DNA from 2 places in the Arthrobacter sp. Y3221048 genome. Region 1 is predicted to be linked to the other one. Evidence: riboswitches for the same ligand, from Rfam matches in the RefSeq annotation. Region 1 holds a riboswitch; the other holds the start of a gene.
What was found. Region 1 has a riboswitch for thiamine pyrophosphate ahead of AC5RVS_RS05855 (ECF transporter S component). Riboswitches for the same ligand answer to the same signal wherever they lie in the genome.

Region 1 (5,447 bases):
CTGGACGGGGCATCGTTCAACTGCTGCCGCTGCCCATGGTCTGGCCGACGGTCGGGCTGGTGGCGATGGGCCTTGCCCTGACGCTGTTCGCCGGGCCCCTGTTCGAGCTCAGCGACCAGGCGGCGCGGGAGATGCTGCAGCGCACCCCCTACATCGAGGCCGTCCTGGGTGAGGGCGCCCTGCAGGAGGGGGGCCAATGAGGAAACCGCGCATCTCCATCTGGGTCGAGCTGCCGCTGCTGGCTTGGCTGGTCATCCTCTGGGGCTCCCTGTGGCAGGATTTCAGTCCCGGCAACCTGATTTTCGGCCTGCTGATCGCGCTGGTCATCGTGAACCTGTTCTACCTGCCGCCGGTCGAACTCAGCGGACGCTTCAATCCGCTGGCGGCGCTGGTGTTCGCCGTCACGTTCGTGTGGCAGGTGGCGGTGGCGAGCGTCGAAGTCCTGTGGCTGGCCCTGACCCGCGGCCCGACGCTGCGCAACGCGGTGGTGGCGGTCCGGCTGCGAAGCCATTCCGACCTGCTGGTGACTGCCACCGGGCATGCCATTTCGCTGATCCCCGGCAGCTTCGTGGTGGATGTGGACCGCTCGACGTCCACTCTTTACCTGCACGTGATCGACGTGGCCACCGAGGAGGCCGCCGAACGTTTCCGGGCAGACGTGCGGCGGATCGAGGCGGGACTGATCCGGATGATGGGCACGAAGGAAGAACTGGCAATGGTCAAGGCCGAAGGTACCGGCAGGGGAGGTGCAGTGTGAACGGGGAAGTCATTCCGGTTGCCCAAGTCGTCGTGAGCGCAGTGCTGGGCGTGGCCGCGGTGCTGTCGCTGATCCGCCTCGCCCGCGGCCCCTCGCTGCTGGACCGGCTGCTGGCCATTGACGTGCTGCTGGCGATTGTCTGCGCCGGACTCATCGTGGACATGGCCGCCGGCGGCCACATGAACAACCTGACGCTGGTCGTTGTCATTTGCCTTGTCGGTTTCATCGGCTCGGTCGCCGTGGCTCGTTTCGTGACGGACGGGCGGCCCCGTGAACACTGACCTGATACTCGACATCGCGACCGCCGTCTGCCTGATCGCCGGCGCGGGGATGTCCCTGGCCGCGGCCATCGGCCTGCTGCGGTTTCCGGACCTGCTATCCCGGATGCACGCCGCCACGAAGCCGCAGGTCTTCGGCCTGCTGCTGCTGCTGACGGCAATGGCCCTGCAGTTGCGCAGCTGGACGGCGGTGCCCTTGCTCCTCATAGCCTGGCTGTTCCAGTTGCTCACCGTGCCGGTTTCCGCCCACATGGTGGGCCGGGCCGGATACCGAACCAAGCACCTGCGCAAGGAAATCCTCAGCGTGGACGACCTCGACGCGGTGGTGGAGGCAGCGGCCGAGGAGGATTCCGAGGTGGCATCCGACGACGTCGCGCCTTCCAGCGCCGACGCCGGCAGCGGTGATGTTCCCGGCGGCCAGCACGCCGGCGAGCCGGGGGAGCGGCGTACCGCGGCGGCGGCCGCTGGTCCCGGGCGGAACGACCAGGACGACGCCGGGCCGGCGGACCAAAAATAACCCGCGGACAAAAGATAACCCGCGGACAAAAAATAACCCGCGAACAAAAAAATGCCGGTCCGGCGGCGGCTGCCGGCGGACCGGGACCAGAAGCGCGATGGGGGACGGGACCGCGGCCCCGTCCCCCATCGGACTCCCTCAAGGGACCGCTTAGACCATTTCCCGCGTCTTGTCGTAGCGGATGACCGCCTTGGCGGTGGCGCGTTTGGTCAGCACCTGGATCACGCGCGCCACGGTGCCGGACACCACGGCGAAGGCGACCGCCGACCGCAGGCTGTTCTCCAGGTCATCGTCGCTCTTCGGCGCATCTTTTCCGGTGACTCTCTTCCAGACGAACCCCAGCAGCTGGCTGGCTGCCAGGCCCGCGCCGATACTCACCAGTGTGCCCAAGAGCCTCAACACAACGTTCATGCCCGCTCCCTTCCGGGGCCGCGGCCCCGTCTCAACTGCTGTTCCGGTTCCCAGCCTACTGCCCGGCACCCGCCCGGGCCGTAAGCCGTCGTGCATTTTCCAAGGGTCTGAAGCCCGAATCGCCCGCCGCTGCGGGCAAGTGTAGACTGGTGCGTGCTGCTAGACAGCACCTATGACGACAGGGGAGCGTCCGACCGGCCGGTACACACCGGAGACCGGGAGGGACGCTGAGAGTGCGGATGAACCGCAGACCCTCGAACCTGCTCCGGTTAGTACCGGCGAAGGGAGTCGAGTTCTCGGGGCGCGCCGCATGGCCGCCCTCCCCTCCTGCAACCAGGAGGATCCCAGTGAGTACCGTTTCGAATGCACCCGCCACGCCTACCCCTGCCCGGAAGCCGCGCTACGGCTGGCGGGTGGTGGACATCGTCGTGGCCTCGGTGGTCGCCGTGGCCGTCGGCGTCATCTTCTGGGCCTGGTCGGCGGGCTGGCCGCTGATCGAGGGCCTGACCCTTGCCTTCCCGCCTTCGGCCGGACTGTACACCGGCGGCTGGCTGATGGCCGGCGTGCTGGGCGGGCTGATCATCCGCAAGCCCGGCGCCGCCATCTACTGCGAGATGCTGGCCGCCATTGTCTCCGCGCTGCTGGGCACGAGCTTCGGCATGACCGTCCTGGTCTCCGGCCTGATCCAGGGGCTGGGGGCCGAGATCGTCTTCCTGCTCTTCCTGTACCGCAAGTTCAACCTCGGCGTGGCGCTGCTGGCCGGCCTGGGCGCAGGCCTGGCGCTGTCCATCAGCGAGAACATCCTCTACAACATGCTGTGGGCCGCCGAGTGGCAACTGGCCTACGTGGGCTTCGCGGCCGTGTCCGGCGTCGTGATTGCCGGGCTGCTGCCGTGGCTGGCGGTCAGGGGGCTGGCGAAGACGGGCGTGCTGTCCTCCTTCGCCGCGGGACGCTCGGCCGACGTCTGAGCCGTTCCATGGGAGAGCAGAGTACGACGGCGGTGCCCGGACCTGTGCCGGTCCTCGCCGAAGGGTGGGGCTGGCGGCACGCTGGCCGCAAGGACCCGGCGGTGCGCGGGGCCAGTTTCAGCATCGCCCCGGGCGAACGGGTACTGCTGCTGGGCGCCTCCGGGGCCGGCAAGTCCACGCTGCTGCACGCCCTGGCGGGCGTGCTCGGCGACGAGGGCGAGGGCGAGGAGACCGGCCGGCTCACCGTGGCGGGTGTGCGTCCCTCCGAGGCCCGCGGCCGGGCCGGCCTCGTGCTGCAGGATCCGGAGAGCCAGCTGGTGCTGGCCCGGGTTGGCGACGAGGTGGCCTTCGGCGCGGAGAACCTGTCGCTGCCGCGCGCGCAGATCTGGGACAGGGTCCGCGAATCCCTGGCCGATGTCGGCCTGGCGGTACCGCTGGATCACCCTACCTCGGCGCTGTCCGGGGGTCAGAAGCAGCGGCTGGCGCTGGCCTCCGTCCTGGCCATGCGGCCGGGGCTGCTGCTGCTGGACGAGCCGACCGCGAACCTGGACCCGGACGGCGTGCAGGAAGTACGCGACGCCGTGGCCCGGGTGCTGGACCGCACCGGCGCCACCCTGGTGGTGGTCGAGCACCGGGTGGCTGTCTGGGCGGACGTGGTGGACCGCGTGATCGTGCTCGCGGCCGGCGGCGGCGTGCTGGCCGACGGGCCGCCGGGCACGGTGCTCGCCGAGAGCGCCACCCGCGCCCGGTTGATCGAGGCCGGCGTCTGGGTTCCCGGACACACCCCGCGGCTGGACCTGCCCGCGGCACCGGCCCCGGGCGGGCCGTTGCTGCGGGCGGCGGCGCTGGACGTGTCGCGGAACCGGAGAGCCGCACCGGTGCTGCGCGGGGTGGACCTGGACCTGTTGGCCGGGCAGGCGCTCAGCATCACCGGCGCGAACGGCGCCGGCAAATCCACGCTGGCACTCACCCTCGCCGGGCTGGTGCCTCCAGCGGGAGGGGAACTGTCGGCGACACCGGCCTTGCACCGCGGCGCCGGCCTGTCACCGGCAAAATGGAAGTCCGCGCAGCTGGTGACCCGGATCGGCAGCGTCTTCCAGGAACCGGAACACCAGTTCCTCACCGGCACGGTGCTCGACGAACTCGAGTTCGGCCCGCGCCGCGTGGCCAAGCTGCCCAAGGCGACGGTCCGGCAGCGCGTGGACACGATCGCCGAGCGGCTCCGGCTGACCCGCCTGCTGCAGGCCAACCCGTTCACCCTCTCCGGCGGCGAAAAACGCAGGCTCTCGGTAGCCACCATGCTGGCCACCAGCCCGGACATTCTGCTGCTGGACGAGCCGACCTTCGGACAGGACGCCAGCACCTGGGCCGAGCTGGTGACGCTGCTGGCCGAGCTGGTGGCCGATGGCAGGAGCGTGGTCTCGGTGACGCACGACGCCGACTTCACCGCCGCGCTCGGCGGTGCCGGCATACGGGTGGCAGACGGCGGCGTGCGCCCGGCCCAGCCGCTTCGGAGGGCAGCATGAGCATGGACCTGATGACCCCCCGGCTGGCAGCCTCCCCGTTCAGCCGCGCCAACCCGGTATCGAAGCTGGCCGCCGCCACCCTGATCACCGTGGTGGTCATGCTCAGTGTGGACTGGGTCAGCGCCTCCGTGGTGCTGGCCGCCGAACTGTTGCTGATGCCCGTGCTGGGCGTCAGCCCGTGGCTGCTGCTCAAGCGCGGCTGGCCGCTGCTGGCGGCGGCAGCCGTCGGGGCCTGGGCAACGGCTTTGCTGGCCGAGAAGACCGGGGCCGTGCTGTTCCAGTTCGGTCCGCTGATCTTCACCGAGGACTCGGTGGCCGGAGGCGTTGCCATCGGCCTGCGTTCGCTCGCCGTGGCGCTGCCGGGCATTTTCCTGCTCCTGACGACCGACCCCACGGATCTGGCGGACGCCCTGGCGCAGAAGCTGAAGCTGCCCCACCGGTTCGTGCTGGGAGCGCTGGCCGCCATGCGGTTGGTGGGGCTGCTCGTGGAGGAATGGCGGATTCTCGGTTTGGCGCGCCGCGCCCGAGGTGTCGGAGCGGAGAACCGGCCGCTGGCCAAGGCGGGGGCGTTCGTGGGCCAGGCGTTCGGCCTGATCGTGCAGGCCATCCGCCGTGCCACCCGGCTGGCCGTCGCCATGGAGGCCCGCGGCTTCGGCGCCGGACCCAGGACCTGGGCGCGGGAATCCACCTACAGCGTGGTGGATGTTTGGGTGTTGCTGGGCGGCGCCGTCATCGCCGGAGCAGCAGCGGCCGCCGCCGTGGCCGCCGGGACCTGGAACTTCATCTTCGTGTGAACCGGGCCCCGGCCGTCCCATGAAAGCCGGGGTCCGCCGTCCCGTTCGGGGCTACGGCTTGAGCACCACCTTGATGCAGCCGTCCTCCTTCTTCTGGAACTTCTCGTACATCTCCGGCGCCTGCTCCAGCGGAACCTGATGGGTCGCCAGGTCGAGCACGCCCAGCGGGTCCGACGGGTCGTCGACCAGCGGCAGC
Region 2 (5,447 bases), on a different contig from region 1:
CCGGCATGACGGTGGCCATGAGCGGCTTCACCGGGGCCGGTTATCCGAAGGCCGTGCCGCAGGCGCTGGCGGCGCGGATGGAAACCGCGCATGCGGCCGGGGAGCAGTTCAAGATCCGCGTGCTGACCGGCGCCTCAACGGCCCCCGAGCTCGACGGCGCCCTCGCCAAGGTCGACGGGATGCAGCTGCGGCTGCCCTACCAGTCGGACCCGGCGCTGCGCGAACGGATCAATGCCGGCGAGCTGGACTACATCGACATGCACCTTAGCCACGTCGCCCAGCACACCTGGTTCGGCTTTTTCGGCGACGTCGACCTGGCCGTGGTCGAGGCCGTGGGCGTGCTCGAGGATGGACGGCTGATCCCGTCCACCTCGGTGGGCAACAACATGACCTGGCTCCGGGAGGCCAGCCGGGTCATCGTGGAAATCAACAACGCCCAGCCGCTCGGCCTCGAAGGCATGCACGACGTCTACCACGGCACCGCCCTGCCGCCGGAGCGCAAACCCATCCCGCTCGTGAATCCGGACGACCGGATCGGTGAGCCCTACCTGGAGGTGGATCCGGACAAGATCGTGGCCATCGTGCATACCGACGCGCCCGACCGGAACTCCCCCTTCAACCCGCCCGATGAAAACTCGCAGCAAATCGCGGGCCACCTGCTGGAGTTCCTGGACCACGAGGTCCGGCGCGGGCGCCTGACCGAGCAGCTGCTCCCGTTGCAGTCCGGGGTCGGTAATATCCCCAACGCAGTGCTGGAAGGCCTGGCGGCCGGCGGCTACCGCGGCCTGACCGCCTACACCGAGGTCATCCAGGACGGCATGCTGCAGCTGCTCAAGGAGGGCGTGCTGCGCATGGCCTCCGCCACGTCCTTCTCGCTCAGCCGCACCGGTTTGGAGGAGTTCAACGCGAACGTCGACTACTACCGCGAGCGCATCATCCTGCGCACCCAGGAGATCTCCAACCACCCCGAACTGGTCCGCCGGCTGGGCTGCATCTCGCTCAACGGGATGATCGAAGCGGACATCTACGGCAACATCAACTCCACCCACGTTGCCGGCACCAAGGTGATGAACGGCATCGGCGGCTCCGGCGACTTCGCCCGGAACAGCTACCTGTCCGTCTTCATGTCCCCCAGCATGGCCAAGGGCGGGAAGGTCTCCAGCATCGTGCCGATGGCCAGCCACGTCGACCACACCGAGCACGACACGATGATCGTGATCACGGAGCAGGGTCTGGCCGACCTGCGCGGCCTCGCGCCGAAGCAACGGGCGCGCAAGATCATCGAGACCTGCGCCCACCCGGACTACCGGCCGATGCTGCAGGACTACTTTGATCGTGCCTGCCGGGACAGCTTCGGCAAGCACACCCCGCACCTGCTCGGTGAGGCCTTGTCCTGGCACCAGCGCTTCGTGGAAACCGGCAGCATGCTCCCGGCACAGCAGTAACGGCTGGGAGTATGACGCCGTCGTGCCGGCGGCCTTTCGCCGCCCGGTGCGGCTGCCGGTAGGCTGCTGGCTTGTACACGGGAGTCCGGTGAGCCGGGCTGAGAGGAAGCTTCTCAAGTTTCGACCGTTGAACCTGATCTGGATCATGCCAGCGCAGGGAGCAACCCTCACACCCGTGCCCTGTTCACTCAACAGAAGGGCGCGACAATGCAGACATCCGACGGCATGCACCTGGTGGCGATGGTCAACCCGCCGACCAGCCAGTATTCGGAGAACTGGCGGCATCCGCTCTCCCGGCGGGACTGGCTGAGCGCGGAGTTTTATCTCGATCTGGGCAGGACGCTGGAACGAGGCTGCTTCGACATGCTGTTCCTGCCCGACGCGCTGGCCGTCCCGGAGGACAACGAGGGCGACTTCGCCACCACGCTGGTCACGGGCGGCAAGGGCGCCATCTATCTCGACCCTTTGGTCACCCTGTCACTCGTTGCCGGGGCGACCCGGCACCTGGGGCTGGCCGCCACCATCTCCACGACCTTCACCCCGGCCTACACCATCGCCCGGAAGCTGCTCTCGCTGGATCACCTCTCCGGCGGCCGGGTCGCCTGGAACATCGTCACGTCCACCACCGACGCCGAGGCCGCCAACTTCGGCCTGGCCTCCATCCCGCCCAAGGCGGAGCGTTACGACCGGGCCGACGACGTCGTCCAGGCCGTAGTGGACCTGTGGGAAACCTGGGAGCCCGGGGCGCTGACACTGGACGCGCCGGGACGCCGGTTTGCGGATCCGGAGCGTGTCCACCGGATACCCGAACGGTCCCGGTCCGGCGGCGACGACCGTCCGCTGAGCCGCGGTCCGCTCACCCTGCCGCGCAGTCCGCAGGGAAGGCCGGTACTCATGCAGGCCGGATCCTCCCCGCGCGGCATGGAGTTCGCCGCCCGCTGGGCCGAGGTCGTGTTCGCCGTCGCCGACACTCCGGACGCCATGCGCGCGGTGCGGACCGAACTGCGGGCCCGCGCCGCCGTCGCCGGACGGAATCCGGATCGGCTGGCCGTGCTCCCGGCCGTCCAGCCGATCACCGGTGCCACTCCCGCCGCCGCCCGCCAAGCCGTAGTGGGCCTGGAGACGGCGCTTGATGAGGAGGACGTTCTGACGAAATTGGGCCGGCTCCTTCACGCGGCCCGGGAGGACCTGAAGCCGGACGGCAGCGCCGAGGAGTTGCTGCTGGCCCATCGCGGGGCCACGGGCAGCGAGGGCTTTGAACAAATGCTCCTGGCGGCAGCCCGCCGGAAATCGATGACCGTCCGCGAACTGGCGACGGCGCAGGCCATGAACCAACTGCACCCCCAGCCCGTGGGCGATCCGGCGGAAATCGCCGACTACTTGTGCGAACTCTACGACTCCGAGGCGGCTGACGGTTTCGTGATCATGTCGGCCCTCTACCCGTCCTCGCTCGAAGAGTTCGTCAACGGCGTGGTGCCGGAGCTGCAGGCCCGAGGCCGGTTCCGGACCTCATATTCGGGACGCACCCTGCGCGATCACCTGGGAGTTTCCGTGGAAGGCAGTCGCTCCGTCGCGTCTTAGCAGCCCTTCCGCGGCGGTTCAGCGCTGGTAGACCCTGGCGAGCACGGCGTCGAAGACCCGGTCGGGCAGCAGCCGGCGAGCGCCCATGATCGTCCGCGCGCCTCTGCCGACCGGGTACCGGCTGCGCGTGCGCCGGGCGGCCGCCACCCGGGCGATGCGGCGGCCAACAACGTCCGGCCGCGTTCCCGTGCGTTCCGTGTAGGCCCCGGCAATCGCCCGTGCCGCGCTCTCCGCCTGCTGCGCGTAGGCCGTCCCTTCGGAACTCTGCAGCAGGCTTTCCACCGCGATGGCGTCCCACTCGGTCAGAATCGGCCCGGGCTCGACGATCACCACGTCGATGCCGAAGGGCTTGAGCTCCACCCGAAGGCAGTCCGACAAACCCTCGACCGCGAATTTCGCCGCGTGGTACCAGCCGCCCAGCGGTTCGTAGAAGACGCCGCCGATCGAAGAGACGTTGATGATCCGCCCGCTGCCCTGGGCCCGCATGGCGGGGGCCGCCAGTTGGATGAGCCGCCCCAGCCCGAACAGGTTCACTTCGAACTGCTGCCGGGCGTCCTCCAGCGGCACGTTCTCAATCGCGCCGTACGAGCCGTAACCGGCATTGTTGACCAGCACGTCCAGCCGCCCCTGCTCCGAAAGGATTTGCCCCACCCCGCGCACCATCGACGCGTCGTCGGTCAGGTTCATCTCGAGGACGCGGACCCCGTGCTCTTCCAGCGGCCGCATCCGCTCCAGCCGGCGCGCGGCCGCGTAGACGGTGAAGCCGCCGCGTGCCAGTTCCCGGCAGGCGTGTTCCCCGATGCCGGAGGACGCTCCGGTTACCAGTGCGACTTTGTCCCTCACCATCACGCCTCACTTCTCTAAAGCCACAACGACGGCGGTGCCCGCCTCGTCCGGCAACGTCCGGGCCGCGCCGTCGGGTGGGTAGAGCCGCTGACAGCCGTCGAGTTCCACGGTCAGCGGTGCGCCGGCGCTTTGCCCCTTGGCGAGCGGCCAGAGCACAGCAAACTCCGTTGCGTCGTCGATGCATTCGCTGTCAACAGGATCCTTTGCGGCCGCGTTTAAGATGGCATCTTTGACCGTGCCTTTAATGCTTCCGCCCCTGGAAAACGTCCCGGACACGATCTCGATGACGTCAAATTCCAAGTCCGGCTGCGCTCCGGCGGGGCGCTCCTCCTCTTCAGCCGGCACCGGCTCGGTCCGGTACTGGCAGATCCTCAAGGCGTCGGCCTCGCCGGCGCTCGGCAGCAGACCGGGGGAACCCAGCTCGCCCTCGCCGCTGCCACGCGGCTCCTCGCCCACCTCGAAGGGTGCCAGCGCGGTCATGCCCGGCACCGGCTTGATGCTCCACTCGGCGGGGCAGTCAGCATCCAGCGCCGCCCTCGGCTGGATCAGTTCCATCCGGTGCTGCTTCGATTCGAGCACGGTCATGCCCGCCAGAACCTCGCGGACCCCGGGTTTCGTCTTGCCGCAGGAATCCGTGGGCCACGCGGCACGCATGGCTTTGCCGGCCGCATCCACGAGCCAAAGATCGGGGACCATTTCCATGTCCGCGGTGCAGGCCTGGTTCGCCCTGGGGCCGTCGCTGGGCTGCGCCAGCGCCTTTAACAGTGCGTCAATGTTTCCGGTGAGGCGCTCTTCCGTGAACGCCGACCACAGGCCTTCCTCGTCCTCGAGGGTCGCCATCGCCATGGCGTCGCAGCGGATGACGTCAACAGGCGCGAAGGCTTTGGGCACGCTACCGGCCGCCGGCGGCGGAGGCGCGGACGGCCGCCCTGGTTCGACGATGTGCTGCACCGTGGTGCAATCGACGGCGTCGACCAGCTCGGCCTCGGGCCGTGTTTGTTCTCCGGGGTTTCCAGGTTGCTGCCCGCAGGCCGCCACGGTGGCGACGGTCAGCAATGCCGCCATCATCGGCCCGAGCAACCGCCCTCGGCCTCCCTGCCGCCGCTTATGCTTCACCGCGCCCGTCCCCCCCCCGATCACCGTCAATGCCGTCAGTGTAGCGAGGCCCTCCGGAAAAGCATGCGAGTGCGGCCGCTGGGGAACCTGCGGCGCCGGAGAGTTCAGGAAAGACGGCGGAACTCGCCTGCCCGGAGCTGGACATAGATCGGCAGTGCCAACTGGATGTGTGAGACGCCGACGGGCTCGTCAAGCAGTTCATTGATCGAGGTCTGCCCTTCCAGCTCGGTCACTTGGCGCCCATCCATGACTCGACCCTACGTCGACAGGACGCTCCCTTAACTAAGACACGCGAGCGCGTTCCACCAGCCGGTAGCCACCTGCGAGCGGATGTTGGAAAATTTACGCGTCGGGGGCTTCGCCCTCAACGGGGTCCCACCCCAATGAGGAGCGTTAGTTGCGGTTCCATTTGGGGTTGGCCTCAGGACGTGGCCCTCGTCCCAGAGGAGGTTCCGTGGG

Region 2: linked by a shared signal. The riboswitch ahead of AC5RVS_RS04015 (NtaA/DmoA family FMN-dependent monooxygenase) and the one ahead of AC5RVS_RS05855 (ECF transporter S component) in region 1 are both predicted to bind thiamine pyrophosphate.

The regions. Positions count from the first base shown of each region.
Region 1 covers NZ_JBNHHX010000002.1:261,248-266,694, forward strand. The annotation lists gene AC5RVS_RS05830 (Na+/H+ antiporter subunit D) at 1-200, shown strand, start outside; gene AC5RVS_RS05835 (Na+/H+ antiporter subunit E) at 197-757, shown strand; gene AC5RVS_RS05840 (MrpF/PhaF family protein) at 754-1,038, shown strand; gene mnhG (monovalent cation/H(+) antiporter subunit G) at 1,028-1,552, shown strand; gene AC5RVS_RS05850 (DUF4235 domain-containing protein) at 1,703-1,963, opposite strand; TPP riboswitch at 2,134-2,267, shown strand; gene AC5RVS_RS05855 (ECF transporter S component) at 2,311-2,931, shown strand; gene AC5RVS_RS05860 (ABC transporter ATP-binding protein) at 2,940-4,457, shown strand; gene AC5RVS_RS05865 (energy-coupling factor transporter transmembrane component T family protein) at 4,454-5,251, shown strand; gene AC5RVS_RS05870 (zinc-dependent alcohol dehydrogenase) at 5,303-5,447, opposite strand, start outside.
Region 2 covers NZ_JBNHHX010000001.1:849,811-855,257, reverse strand. The annotation lists gene scpC (succinyl-CoA:acetate CoA-transferase ScpC) at 1-1,445, shown strand, start outside; TPP riboswitch at 1,513-1,622, shown strand; gene AC5RVS_RS04015 (NtaA/DmoA family FMN-dependent monooxygenase) at 1,653-3,026, shown strand; gene AC5RVS_RS04010 (oxidoreductase) at 3,045-3,872, opposite strand; gene AC5RVS_RS04005 (hypothetical protein) at 3,879-5,018, opposite strand; gene AC5RVS_RS04000 (hypothetical protein) at 5,093-5,236, opposite strand; gene AC5RVS_RS03995 (GDSL-type esterase/lipase family protein) at 5,443-5,447, shown strand, end outside.